Kineosporia sp. NBRC 101731: one gene and its partner. The protein of the gene in region 1 interacts with the protein of each later gene in a pairwise test. Links are inferred from orthologs where the notes say so. Each region holds a gene or a part of one and is shown in the gene's direction. Other genes may lie near its edges.

Region 1 (8,040 bases):
GCCCGGCCGCGGCCAGCCCGGCCAGCACCTCGGAGCGGTCCAGCGCACCGTGGGTGGCGGCCTCCAGCGCCTCCGGTGCCAGGAAGGGCTCGCGCACCATGTTCACGAAGACCCCACCCACCGGCAGCCCGATCTGCTCGAGCTCGGCGACCGCGTCGGCCGTTTCCTGCACCGGCATCTCCTCCAGCACGCTGACCAGGTGCACCGCGGTCAGGTTCGAGCGCATCAGGGTCATGATCGAGTTCGCCTGGTTGCGGATCGGACCGACCTTGGCCAGCCCGACCACCTCCTCGTTGACGTTGAGGAAACGGGTGATCCGGCCGGTCGGCGGGGCATCCATCACCACGGCGTCGTAGACCGGACGCTCCACCTCCGCGCTGCCCTCCCGGATCGTCTCCCGGCGTCTGACCGCTTCGTAGACCTTGCCGGTCAGCAGGACGTCGCGAACGCCCGGGGCGATCGTGGTGGCGAAGTCGACGGCACCGATCTTCTCGAGCATCCGGCCGGCCCGGCCGAGCCGGTAGAACATCTCGAGGTAGTCCAGCAGCGCGGCCTTCGGGTCGACGGCCAGGCCGTAGAGCTCGCCACCGCCCGGGGCAGCCGCCACCTTCGTCTCCTCGTAGGGCAGTGGGGGCATGTCGAAGAGCCGGGCGATGCTCTGCCGTCCCTCCACCTCGGCGAGCAGGGTGCGGTGCCCACCGGAGGCGAGAGCGAGGGCGAGGGCGGCCGCAGCCGTCGTCTTCCCGGTGCCGCCCTTGCCGGTCACGATATGGAGCCGGACGCCGGGCCAGTCGGTCTCCCGTTGCCCGGCGGGAAGCGAACGGGCCGGACGTCGCCGGGCCGAGTCGGTGCGAAAACCCTGCGATGCCACGGCACCAGCGTAAACAGCCGCGGTCGCGACCGCAGGGTGACATGAGCGGTTGGGCCCGTCGGGGCGTGTCGATCCGGTGACAATCCTGCATCGCCTACCAGAACCAGGGCTGCACCCCCACTCACCTCATGGATAGGCTCACGGGCATGGTCAAGTGGGAATACGCGACGGTGCCTCTGCTCGTTCATGCGACCAAGCAGATCTTGGATCAATGGGGCGAAGACGGCTGGGAGCTGGTTCAGGTGGTGCCTGGGCCCAACGAGACAAACCTTGTCGCCTACCTGAAGCGCCCCCGAGACTGAACAGGTGACGGCGATGACTGGACGGATCGAGGCGAGGCTCACCGAGCTGGGGTACGTGCTGCCCCAGGTCGCTGCGCCGGTGGCGGCCTATGTGCCGGCGGTGCTGGACGGTGACCGGGTATACGTGTCGGGGCAGCTCCCGATGGTGGACGGTGCTCTACCACTCACGGGCCGGGTGGGCAGCGGTGGCGGTGAGGGGCTGATCAGCCCGGCTGAGGCGAACGGATTGGCCCGGGTCTGCGCGCTCAACGCGCTGGCCGCCGTGCGGTCGGTGATCGGCGATCTGGACCAGATTCGCAGGATCGTCAAGGTCGTCGGATTCGTCGCGAGCGAACCCGGTTTCACCGGTCAACCGCTGGTGATCAACGGCGCCAGCGAGTTCCTGGGCGAGGTGTTCGGCCCGGTCGGGCAGCACGCACGCAGCGCTGTCGGCGTGGTCGCGCTGCCGCTGGGGGCACCGGTCGAGGTGGAAATGGTGCTCGCTATCAACTCCTGAGGGGGTTCGGGCTGACGGCGCCGGATTCCGGCGCCGTCCCCGACTTTCACGGCACTTTCACGACACTTTCAGGACATCAGCCGCGGGCCAGCCCGCTGCTGCCCAGAACACCCCGGGTGATGGCCGTCGCCAGATCGATGACGTAGGCGGTCTGCGGTTCACCGTCCAGCACGACCAGGTCGGGGACCGGCCCGGGAGTGAAATCCGGCCCGTTCGACACGGGTTTCCGGGGTGTGCGCGCCATCGGCTCGCCGCCCTCGTCCAAGACGTCGGTGAGTTCCTGGGCCAGCAGCCGCCCCGCGGAGGCGGCCCGGAGAGCTACCCGCAGAACCGTCGAGGCCGGTACCCCGGCTTCGCGCAGGGTGCGCATCAGGTCGTACGCCTCGGGATCGACCAGCACCGATGCACCCGTGGGTGCCGGGTTGTCGTCATCACCGTCGAGACGGCGTCTTCCTCGTTCGACCGCGGTCGGCCCGGCGGCCTGCCAGAGTGCCCCCGTGGGCCCCAGGTCTTCACCCCGGGCCGCGGCGTCGATGATCATCTTGAGGGGTAGCCCGGCGTCCCGTAGCTGCCGGATGTCGCGCAGCCGGCGGAGGTGGGAGTCCTGGTAACGGGACGTCCGGCCCACCCGAGTCGGTGGGGCGAGCAGTCCCTTGGTCCGGTAGGCCCGCACATTTCGCGGTGTCATACCGGCCGCCGTGGCCAGCTCCTCGATCGTGAAAGTGTCCTGCGCCCCCATCGTCATCCCCGTGTCGGCGAGCAGAGCGCCGTCCGCCCGCGATGTAGTCCAACGCTCGTTGACACCCCGTCAAAGAGTTGATCGCTATCAGTAACCACCGTACTGCCTTCAGCCAAATGGGCATTCACCCGAGCTCCACCGAATATCGGCAGCCTGCGCAACTACGCACCTAGTGCTTCTGCTGTGCATTGCGTGGCACCCGTAGCATTTTCTTCGTGCCGAACCCACCGCACGATGTCACCGGGCCACATCCATCGTCAGGGCCGGAACCGGCTCCCGGCAACGTGCCGTGGTTCGGCGGTGCAGTGGGAGAGGAGGCCTTCTGCGTCCTCGCCGGCAATCCCGGGCCGATGACCCTGGACGGCACCAACACCTGGATCCTCTCCGCGCCCGGTTCGACCGAGGCGGTGGTGGTAGACCCGGGGCCGGACGATGAGCGGCACCTTCAGGCAGTGCTGGAGGCCGTGGCCGATCGTGGGGCCCGGGTCGTGCAGACCCTGCTGACCCACGGCCATGCCGATCACAGCGCGGCCGGGCGGCACTTCGCGCAGCTCACCGGGGCTCCCGTGCGCGCGCTCGATCCGGCCCACCGTTACGGCGGTGAAGGGCTGACCGGGGGTGACGTGGTCGAGGCGGGGGGTGTGCGACTGGAGGTCGTGGCCACCCCGGGCCACACCGCCGACTCGCTGTCGTTCCTGCTGCCGCGGTCGGGTTCACTGCTCACCGGCGACACGGTCCTGGGCCGGGGCACCACGGTGGTCGCGCACCCGGACGGGCGGCTGGACGCCTACCTGAACTCACTGGAGCGGCTGAGGGATCTTTCCGGCTCCGCGGAACTGCGGTACCTGCTGCCCGGCCACGGCCCGGTGCTGGAACAGCCCGGGCTGGTCGTCGACCGATATCTGGCGCACCGCCGGCAACGTCTGGAACAGGTGCGGGCGGCGGTGGATGCCGGGGCCCGCACACCGCGCGAGGTGGTTGAGGTCGTCTATGCCGACGTCGACCCTTCGGTCTGGCCGGCGGCCGAGCTCAGTGTCCGCGCGCAGCTCACCTATCTGGGGGGTACCACCACTGATTGAGGACGCCGTCCGGCCACCGGGGAGGGGGCCGGACGGAAGGCGTCGCAGATGCTCAGCGCGCGCGGCGCCGCATCCGTTCCACGTCCATGAGCACCACGGCCCGGGCCTCGAGCCGCAGCCAGCCGCGGGAGGCGAAGTCGGCGAGGGCCTTGTTCACGGTCTCCCGGGAAGCGCCGACCAGCTGGGCCAGCTCTTCCTGGGTGAGGTCGTGGGCCACCCGCAGGCCGTCGTCGGTGGGCCGCCCGAACCGCTCGGACAGGTCCAGCAGGGCCTTGGCCACCCGACCGGGAACGTCGGAGAAGACCAGGTCGGCGAGGTTCTCGTTGGTCCGGCGCAGGCGCCGGGCCAGAGCCCGCAGCAACTGCCGGGCCACGTCGGGGCGGCCGGTCAGCCAGGTCACCAGGTCGTCGTTGCCGAGTCCGATCAGCGACGTGTCCGCCACCGCGGTGGCGGTCGCGTTCCGCGGGCCAGGATCGAAGAGGGAGAGTTCACCGAACATCTCGCCCGGGCCCAGGACCGCCAGCAGGTTCTCCCGGCCGTCGCCGGAGGCACGCCCCAGCTTCACCTTGCCCTCGACGATCACGTACAGCCGGTCGCCGGGGTCTCCCTCATGGAAGAGCGCCTGGCCGCGGGCGACGTCGGTGGGCGCCATCGTGGCCCGCAATGCTGCGGCAGCTTCATCGTCCAGCGCTGCGAACAGTGGCGCCTGACGAACGACGTCGTCGTCCACCTGTTCCTCCTCACACGCCGCCCGATTCCGACGGCCTCATCAGTGAGGCATCATGCCCCACCCGCACGCAGTTTGCCGCACCCCTGGGTCCCGGTGACACCAGGGGCCGATGAACGGTCACCCACAGTGCGCCGATGATGCACGTCGTGGCCATGGGGCCACGGGTGGGGGCAGGCTCACGCCTACCCCGGATGCTTGCACTCCATCATGGCGGAAAGGGCTTTGAGCTGTGGAATCGGGGCTACCCCGAAAGTCGGCGCCGGACCGGAACCGGCGCCGGGCGGTGGCCGGACGGTGGCTGGACGGCTCAGGCGACCGCGCCGATCCGGTAGGCCAGGATGCCCGCCGCCTCCCCGGTGACGGCCTCGAGCATCCTCTCGTAACGGGCCAGCTCGTCCAGCGCTCCGCGCAGACGAATCAGCATGCCCCCCTCACCGGCGTGGACGTCGGTGGGCGCGATCCCGATGAGCCGGCGCAGCCCGGCGGGCGGGTGGCAGATCGTCCCGTGAAGACCGGGAGGTGGCCGCAGCTCGTCGAGATCGGTGACGGAGGCGACGGCCAGGTCGATCCGGGCGAGGATCAGCCGCCGCCAGTGGTCGACGTCCCGCTGGGCTGCCACCAGAGCTCGGTGGTAGTCGGTGAGCTGGTCGACCGGCATGGCCGAGAACGACAGGGCGGTGAGTGGATCGGTCAGGCCCAGGGCCACCGCTTCTCCTCTCCCCGGCCGGCTGCAGAACGCAGAGGCGCGGCGTACGGCTCGAACCGGACCCGGATCTTGGGCCGGCGTTACGCATGAGTGTTCGTCGGTGGCATCGGGGCGCTTGAGCGGGCCACTGTCCCCTCACACTCCCGGGGGACCACGGTCGGGCCAGGCGTTCGGCGGATCGGGTTATGCGGGGCGACCTGCGACGATGTCTTGAGCGACCAAGTGGGTGGCATGCCCCGACCGACGAGTAGCGCTCGCGGGCCGCGCCGTTTCGGCCGTCTCTCGCGGAGATCCGGATTGTCGGTGGTGACGCGTACGCTGAGCGCGTGACGGTAGGCAATGGGCGGCGAAACGGGCAGAAGGCCGAGGTCGAGAGCCCGGTCGCGCTGACACGGCGGGCACGCAAGATCCACCGCCTGCTGACCGAGCGATATCCCGACGCGCACTGCGAGCTCGACTTCTCCAGCCCGCTGGAGCTGCTGGTCGCCACCGTCCTGTCGGCGCAGACCACCGACAAGCGGGTCAACCTCACCACCCCGGAACTGTTCGCGAAATACCCCTCCGCGGCCGCCTACGCCGGTGCCGACCGGGCCGAGATGGAAGAGATTCTCCGGCCCCTCGGCTTCTTCCGCGCCAAGACCGACTCGCTGCTGAAGCTCGGCGCACGCCTGGTCGAGGAGCACGACGGCGAGGTGCCGAAGAAGCTCGAGCAGCTGGTCAAGCTGCCCGGCGTCGGCCGTAAGACCGCGAACGTCGTGCTCGGCAACGCCTTCGGGGTGCCCGGCATCACCGTCGACACCCACTTCGGCCGACTGGCTCGCCGCTTCGGCTGGACCGCCTCGGAAGACCCGGTCAAGGTCGAGACCGAGATCGCGGCGCTCTTCCCGAAGAAAGACTGGACGATGCTGTCCCACCGGCTGATCTTCCACGGCCGCCGTACCTGCCACGCGACCAAGGCCGCCTGTGGTGCCTGCCCGGTCTCCGCGCTCTGCCCCTCGTTCGGCATCGGCGAGACCGACCCGGTCAAGGCCGCCAAACTGCTGCGCGACTCGGCCTTCACCTCGGTCCCCGCGTGACCTCCTCTCCACCGGCCTGGCTCGACCGGCTCACCGAAGCCGTCGCCGACCCCCGGCACCACCCGGCCCTGGGCACTATGACCCCGCCCGGGCCCGATGCCCGGCACTCGGCGGTGCTCGTGCTCTTCGGTCAGGGCGAGAACGGCCCCGACGTGCTGCTCACGCAGCGCGCGGCCACGCTGCGTTCGCACGCCGGCCAGGTCGCCTTCCCGGGCGGGCGCGTCGACCCGGGAGATGCCGGCCCGGCCGCGGCCGCCCTGCGCGAGGCCCAGGAAGAGGCCGGGGTCGATCCGGGAGAGGTGCTGGTGCGGGCCGAGTGCGCCGAGCTCTTCCTCAACGTCACCAACTTCCGCGTCACCCCGGTCATCGGCTGGTGGCAGCGCCCTTCCGCCCCCGTGCCCGGTGACCCCGGCGAGGTGGAACGGGTCGTCCGGGTGCCGCTGGCCGAGCTGACCGACCCGGCCAACCGGTTCGTGACGCACTTCCGCGACCGCCGGGCCGGTCCCGGGTTCGAGGCGTCCGGGCTCTTCGTCTGGGGCTTCACCGGTGCGGTGCTGAGCTGGATGCTGGGCCTCGCCGGGCTCGAAGAACCGTGGGACCGCACCCGGATAGTCCAGGTTCCCGAGCAACAGGTTCGCCTTTCGGCGCGTCAGGAACTGCGCAGGGATCTCATCGAACAACAGGGCCTGAGCGTGCACGACACGTCCGGGCCGGACGAGGTGGAAGTTCCATGATCGACATCATCCTGGTGCTGATCATGCTCGGCTATGCCATCTCCGGCTTCCGTCAGGGACTGGTCGTGGGCGTGCTGTCGCTCGGCGGATTCGTCGGCGGGGCAGTATTGGCCATGTTCGTGGTGCCGCAGCTGGTCACCGGCCTCGACCCGGGCACGCAGCGCTCGATCATCACGCTGCTCGCGGTCATCTTCACCGCCTGGGCGGGCCAGTTCCTCGGCGCCCTGCTCGGTGGTCGCATCCGTCAGGCGGTGCCCGAGGGCGGTGCCGTCGCGATCGCCGACCACATCATCGGCGCGGCCGCCGGGGTGCTGGCCGTGGCGCTGGTGCTGTGGTTCGTCGCCGGCGCCGTGCGTGGTGGGCCGTCCGAGCAGCTGTCCCGCACGGTCGCCGGGTCCAAGGTGATCCGGTACATCGACGACCTGGTGCCGACCCAGCTCATCGGCGTGGCCGACCGCTTCCGCGACGTCGTCGGTTCCAGCAGCTTCCCGCGGGTGTTCGCGGGCGTGGAGCCGGAAGACATCACCCCGGTCACGGCACCTGACCAGGCGCTGGTGAACAGCGAGGCCGTGACCAAGGCCCGCCGGGCGGTCGTGAAGATCACCGGTGAGGCCAACAGCTGCGGCCGGGGTCAGGAAGGCAGCGGCGCCGTGATCGCCCCGCAGCGGGTGGTCACCAATGCGCACGTGGTGGCCGGTGTGGCAGAGCCGCGGGTGCAGGTCGGGGGCAAGGGCACGGTCTACGCCGCGCGCGTGGTGTCGTTCGACCCGATCCGCGACCTGGCCGTGCTGGCGGTGCCGAGGCTGCGGGTCGCACCGTTGTCGATGACCGGCGACCTGGAGCGGGGTGACGACGCGGTGGTGGTCGGCTTCCCGAACGACGGGCCGTTCAAGGTCTCCCCGGCGCGGATCCGCTCGATCGTCCGGGCCAGCGGTGAAGACATCTACGGCAACGAGGGCGCGGTGCGCGAGGTCTACTCGCTCTACGTCAACGTGCGTCCCGGTAACTCCGGCGGCCCGGTGCTCGACCCGTCCGGCAACGTGGTCGGCGTGGTCTTCGCCAAGTCGCTCGACGACGCCGACACCGGCTACGCCCTGACGATGGACGAGGCCCGCGACGCGATCAAGACCGGCGCGGCCCAGACGAAGCGGGTCAGTACCGGCAACTGCGCCAGCGGCTGAGCAACTTCGTCGGTGGCTGAGGAGCCCTCACAAGCTCTTCAGCCACTCCAGCAATGCTTGCGTGACTCGCTCGGGTGCCTCTTCGGGCAGGAAGTGCCCGGCCCCGGGTACCAGCTCGAAATTCAG
Region 2 (5,945 bases), on another replicon or contig:
GCCTGGTGGTGCGGGCGTCCACGGCCCCGCCGAGAAGCTCGAGCTGACTGCACTCCCGCTGCAACGCTCTCTGGGGATATCCGCCACGGTCCGGAGCCGGGCCACAACCTGACGTAATCTCCCCCGGGTGACGACGACCCGCCTGAAAGTGACCCTCCGCGACGTCGAACCACGGGTGCTGCGGGTGCTCGACGTCCCGGCCGACTCCACCCTGGACGAGCTCCACGACCTGTTCCAGATCGGGTTCGGCTGGCCGGGGCGGCAGCCGTACCAGTTCGCCACCGGCCTGACGGTCTTCCTGGCCGACCCGGGTGAGGTCCGCGAGGAGACGCTGGACGAGGACCTGGATCCGCACTTCCAGTACCGCTACCACCCCGGCGAGGGCTGGGAGCACGACGTCGTCGTGCTCGGCCCGGGCGGCGAGGTGGGCTGCGTCTACGGTGAGGGGGTGTGCCCGCCGGAGGGCAGCGGCGGGCCCCGGCACTACGCGGAACGCCAGCGGGTCCTGGGAGATTCACATCCCGGTGAGTTCTGCCAGGGTGTGGTCGACCTGCGGGTCCGGCAGATGGCGGGCGCCGTGCCCGCATCGGTTCAGCTGCTGCTGGACCTCATCGGGGAGGGTGTGGAAGCCACGGCCTACGGCGAGTTTCCGGAGTCGGTGGCCGGGCCGATGCACGAGCGCCGTCCCCGCTGGAGCGTGCCCGGTCAGATCGGCGAGAAGAACGCCCTGCCGCCCCTGACCGCGCTGCACAGCGTGCTGCGCAGCGCCGGGGTGCTGGTGCCGGCCGGATCGGGACTGGTGCGCCCCGCACCCCGGGCGGGCGATCCCCGGTTCGTCGTGCGCCGCCTGCGTTCCTGGTTCGCACCAGGAACTTTCGGGGCCCTCGTGGCCGGCACGGCGGTCGGTCACCTGGCCGCGCACGGAGCGACCGACGAGAGCACCCTGATCGACGCCGTGCTGGGAGCCGAACGCGGCCACGCCGTCACCGAGTACGACATCCGCACGGTGCTGCACCACCTGCGACCGGCGCTGACCGGTCTGGACCTGGCCGAGTCCACCCGGGCCGGCTGGTTCCCGGGGCCCTCGGCGCGGTCGTTGCTGCCCCGCGCCACGGCGATGTCAACCGGGTCGGGAGCTCCTCAGCAGGAGCTCACGATCAGGTGAGAGTGGGCCCGGCCGGTCTCGAACCGACGACACCCGCGGTGTAAACGCGGTGCTCTACCAACTGAGCTACAGGCCCCTGCCCCGGATCGGCTCGCGATCCGGGAACGGTTCTCAGAGTGCGGCGATGGCCTCGCGGTAGCCGGCCAGCGACCGGGCCTCGCCCATGCCGTTGACGATGCTCCAGCGCAGCACGCCGTCCCTGTCGATGAGGAAGGTACCGCGAACGGAGCTTCCCGTGGTCTCGTTGAAGACGCCGTACTTCCGAGCCACCTCGCCGTGCGGCCAGAAGTCCGACAGCAGCGGGAACGGGTACTTCTCCGCCTCGGCCCAGTTGCGTAGGGCGAACATCGGGTCGCAGGAGACCGCCAGCACCTGAACGCCGCCCTCGTCGAAGGCAGCCAGGTTGTCGCGGATCTCGCACAGCTCACCGGTGCAGATGCCGGAGAAGGCGAACGGGTAGAACACCACGGCCACGTTCTGCTCGCCGCGGAAGCTTTCCAGCTCGACCATCTCGCCGTGCTCGCTCTTCAGAGCGAACCCGGGAGCTGCCTGCCCGATCTCGAGTGCCATGGATGAATCCTCTCAGACCGAAGGACCACACGGGTCCATGACTGTCCCGCACGCCAGGATCTCTCGACCTGGCGTGCGGGACACAGTCTGTCAGGAACCTCCGGACCCTGTGCCACCCGCACCGGGGTGCGGACGGCGAGGACTCAGCGGCGCCCGGCCTTCGGGGTCGCCAGGCGGGTCCCGGTCCAGTCCTGGCACACGCTGATGGTGCTGGTCGCGTGTAGGCCAGCGGTCGGGGCGGCTTCCTCGATCTCGCTGTGCTCGACGTGACCATCGCGGCCCGCCTTCGGCGTCAGCAGCCAGATCACCCCGCCCTCGGCAAGGTTCGTCAGGGCATCCACCAGCGAGTCGACGAGATCTCCGTCCTCGTCCCGCCACCAGTAGAGAGCCGCATCGACGACATCCTGGGAGTCCTCGTCGGCTAGTTCATTGCCCGTCAGCGTCTCGATAGCGAGCCGCAGATCGTCGTCCACGTCGTCGTCGTACCCGAATTCCTGTACGAACTGACCGGGCTTCAGTCCAAGCCTGCCGGCCATGGACTGCTCAGCCGCGGGCTCGGCGGTCGCGCCCACCTCACTGACCTCCTCCGCTGCCAACGCTCCCCGCGCGGCGGCACTGGCGGCCCGGAAGGGCCGCTCACTGTCCGGGCGAGTCGTCTGACCCACCCGCTTCACTGCTGGTGCTAGAAGGTGTTGCTCATTCCTTCACCTGCCGATGATGCAACCATCACCAGGCTGGTCAGGCTAGTGGACTCCATGAGTCGAGTGCCGCGCAACTGCCCCGTCACCTCGCAGATCGTGTTTTTGCCTGGGTACCAGAAGTTGCGGTACCCGGTCGGCAGAACGGCCAGGATCACCCGTTCTCCTGCACAACTCACCCGAGCATCGAGTACATCGCGCAGTTGCGCACCCCGATTCCGGTGACCGACATCGTCCACCATTCGGGCATCCTCTGTGAGAAAAATCTGCCGACCCGGGCCGACACGCGGTGCGACACGCCGCTGAACCCGCAGGAAACCAGCACGACACGCCGGTGACACTCCTTCGCAATGACGATCAAGCACGGCCCCCGGCGCACCCGCGCCAGGGCCGAAGGGGCACACTTGACCCCGAAGGCGCGGGAGCGCAGGCAAAGCCGCAGCGGGCTGACGGCGGGGTACCTGTGACGTCCCGTCCGCCGTCAGCCAAGATAGATCCGAGCCCGGTCGCGATCCGGCGGGTTCGGCGTGGTTTTTACCCGTTGTCCTAAAACCCAGGAGGACCGTCGTGGTCGGACGCGAATCATCAGGCCCGATCCTCAACGGGCTGCCGAGCCGGCTGCCCGACATCGATCCTGAGGAGACCTCGGAATGGCTGGCGTCGCTCGACGCCGCCATCGATGGCCAGGGCCGCCAGCGTGCCCGCTACCTGATGCAGTCGCTGCTGCAGCGCGCGCGTGAGCGCGGAGTCGGTGTGCCGAGTCTCACGGCCACCGACTACGTGAACACCATCCCGCCGGAGGCCGAGCCCTGGTTCCCCGGCGACGAGGAGGCCGAGCGCACCGCCCGCCGCTGGATCCGCTGGAACGCCGCGGTGATGGTTCACCGCGCCCAGCGTCCCGGTATCGGCGTCGGCGGCCACATCTCCTCGTACGCCTCGTCGGCGTCGCTCTACGAGGTCGGCTTCAACCACTTCTTCCGCGGCAAGGACCACCCGGGCGGTGGCGACCAGGTCTTCTTCCAGGGCCACGCCTCCCCCGGCGTCTACGCCCGCGCCTTCCTCGAGGGCCGGCTCACCGCCGACCAGCTCGACGGTTTCCGCCAGGAGAAGTCGCACCCGGCGGGCGGGCTGTCGTCCTATCCGCACCCGCGGCTCATGCCCGACTTCTGGGAGTTCCCGACCGTCTCGATGGGCCTCGGCCCGATGAACGCGGTCTACCAGGCGTCGTTCAACAAGTACCTGCACAACCGTGGCATCAAGGACACGTCCCAGCAGCATGTCTGGGCGTTCCTCGGCGACGGCGAGATGGACGAGCCCGAGAGCCGGGGCTTCCTCCAGGTCGCGGCCGGCGAGGAGCTCGACAACCTGACCTTCGTGGTGAACTGCAACCTGCAGCGCCTCGACGGCCCGGTGCGCGGCAACGGCAAGATCATCCAGGAGCTGGAGGCCCAGTTCCGGGGGGCCGGCTGGAACGTCATCAAGGTGGTCTGGGGCCGCGACTGGGACCCGCTGCTGGCCGCCGACCGCGACAACGCGCTGGTCAACCTGATGAACACCACGCCCGACGGTGACTACCAGACCTATCGGGCCGAAGACGGCGCGTACATCCGCGAGCACTTCTTCGGTCGCGACCCGCGCACGGCCAAGCTGGTCTCCAAGCTGTCGGACGACGACATCTGGTGGAACCTCAAGCGGGGCGGCCACGACTACCGCAAGGTCTACGCGGCCTACCGGGCGTCGATGGAGCACAACGGCCAGCCCACGGTGATCCTCGCCAAGACCATCAAGGGTTACGGCCTGGGTACGCACTTCGCGGGCCGCAACGCCACGCACCAGATGAAGAAGATGACGCTGGAAGACCTCAAGGCCTTCCGCGACGGTCTGCGCATCCCGATCAGCGACGCCACGCTCGAGGCGGACAAGTACCTGCCGCCGTACTACCACCCGGGTGAGAACGACGAGGTCCTGACCTACATCAAGGATCGTCGCCGTCAGCTCGGTGGTGCACTGCCGCAGCGCCGCCACTCGTCCGGCACGCTGAAGCTGCCGGAGGACAAGGCCTACGCGGGTGCCCTCAAGGGCTCGGGCAAGCAGCAGATCGCCACCACCATGGCGTTCGTCCGGATCCTGCGTGACCTGATGCGCGACAAGGACTTCGGTCCGCGCGTCGTGCCGGTCATCCCGGACGAGGCGCGCACCTTCGGGATGGACTCGTTCTTCCCGACCGCGAAGATCTACAACCCGCACGGCCAGCAGTACACCTCGGTGGACCGCGAGCTGATGCTGGCCTACACGGAGTCCACCTCCGGCCAGATCCTGCACGTCGGCATCAACGAAGCCGGCTCGGTCGCGGCGTTCCAGGCCGCGGGCACGTCGTACGCCACGCACGGCGAGCCGATGGTCCCGGTCTACGTCTTCTACTCGATGTTCGGTTTCCAGCGCACGGGCGACAGCCTGTGGGCCGCGGCCGACCAAATGGCGCGGGGCTTCCTGATCGGCGCCACCGCCGGCCGCACCACGCTGACCGGCGAGGGTCTTCAGCACGCCGACGGGCACTCGCCGCTCCTGGCGTCGACCAACCCGGCGGTCATGGTCTACGACCCGGCGTTCGGCTACGAGATCGCGCTCATCATGAAGGAGGGCCTTCGCCGGATGTACGGCGAGAGCCCGGAAGACATCTTCTACTACCTGACGGTTTACAACGAGCCGATCGTGCAGCCGGCGGCTCCCGAGAACCTCGACACCGAGGGCATTCTCAAGGGTCTGTACCAGCTGCCGCAGTCGGCCCGGACCGACGGCCCGAAGGCGCAGATCCTGGCGTCGGGTGTCTCGGTGCCGTGGGCCCTGGAGGCCCAGACCCTGCTGGCGAACGACTGGGGCGTGAACGCCTCGGTCTGGAGCGTCACCAGCTGGACCGAGCTGCGGCGTGACGCCCTGGCGGTGGAGAACCACGCGTTCCTGCACCCCTCGGAGCCCGCGGGCACCCCGTACGTCACGCAGAAGCTGCAGGGCGCCGAAGGTCCGGTCGTCGCGGTCACCGACTACATGCGGGCCGTTCCCGACCAGATCCGCCAGTGGGTGCCGCAGGAGTTCGTCTCCCTGGGCGCCGACGGCTTCGGCCTCTCGGACACCCGCGCGGCGGCCCGTCGGTACTTCGGTATCGACAGCCCGTCCGTCGTGGTCCGGGTGCTCGAGATGCTGGCCGCCCGCGGTGAGGTCGCCGCGGACGTCCCGCAGCAGGCGATCGACAAGTACGACCTGCTGAACGTGCGGGCCGGCACCACCGGCAACGCCGGCGGCGACGCGTAGAAGATCCATCAGTGAGGGGCCGCCGGGAGTCTTCCCGGCGGCCCCTCACTTTTTTGCTTGAGGACGACGGTGAGCTCCCAGCCCGAAGTCCCCCCATCCCCTTGGAGTCAAGTGGTGGTTGCACCATCGGCGAGGAGTAGGTCGTTGAAGACTTCAAGGGGGTTGGCGAAGTCGAGGACCTGTCGGGGCCGGTAGTTCAGGAG

Evidence for each region. The genes of interacting proteins can lie anywhere in the genome.
Region 2: the proteins of nth (region 1) and aceE interact in binary tests that used the Escherichia coli proteins (3 or more experiments, as listed by UniProt). The link is inferred for Kineosporia sp. NBRC 101731 from one-to-one orthologs.

What each region holds. Positions count from the first base shown.
Region 1 is NZ_BSTC01000022.1:17,831-25,870, reverse strand. The notes cover bases 4,277-7,124. They hold nth (endonuclease III), read left to right. Parts: upstream 4,277-5,249; coding sequence 5,250-5,999; downstream 6,000-7,124. Other genes in these bases: QSK05_RS33965 (MarP family serine protease), read left to right, coding at 6,730-7,124; QSK05_RS33970 (NUDIX hydrolase), read left to right, coding at 5,996-6,733; QSK05_RS33980 (hypothetical protein), read right to left, coding at 4,525-4,923. Also shown: ATPase BagA, read right to left, coding at 1-871; Sp36 family protein, read left to right, coding at 1,018-1,173; QSK05_RS34000 (RidA family protein), read left to right, coding at 1,187-1,669; QSK05_RS33995 (MerR family transcriptional regulator), read right to left, coding at 1,746-2,408; QSK05_RS33990 (MBL fold metallo-hydrolase), read left to right, coding at 2,624-3,487; QSK05_RS33985 (Crp/Fnr family transcriptional regulator), read right to left, coding at 3,540-4,217; more of QSK05_RS33965, read left to right, coding at 7,125-7,914; QSK05_RS33960 (alpha/beta fold hydrolase), read right to left, coding at 7,942-8,040. UniProt on the Escherichia coli protein: DNA repair enzyme that has both DNA N-glycosylase activity and AP-lyase activity. The DNA N-glycosylase activity releases various damaged pyrimidines from DNA by cleaving the N-glycosidic bond, leaving an AP (apurinic/apyrimidinic) site.
Region 2 is NZ_BSTC01000015.1:22-5,966, reverse strand. The notes cover bases 2,613-5,942. They hold aceE (pyruvate dehydrogenase (acetyl-transferring), homodimeric type), read left to right. Parts: upstream 2,613-3,000; coding sequence 3,001-5,742; downstream 5,743-5,942. Other genes in these bases: QSK05_RS29875 (hypothetical protein), read right to left, coding at 2,613-2,675. In the rest of the region: QSK05_RS29900 (LacI family DNA-binding transcriptional regulator), read left to right, coding at 1-47; QSK05_RS29895 (plasmid pRiA4b ORF-3 family protein), read left to right, coding at 128-1,165; QSK05_RS29885 (peroxiredoxin), read right to left, coding at 1,277-1,735; QSK05_RS29880 (DUF3052 domain-containing protein), read right to left, coding at 1,879-2,307; more of QSK05_RS29875, read right to left, coding at 2,418-2,612. UniProt on the Escherichia coli protein: Component of the pyruvate dehydrogenase (PDH) complex, that catalyzes the overall conversion of pyruvate to acetyl-CoA and CO(2).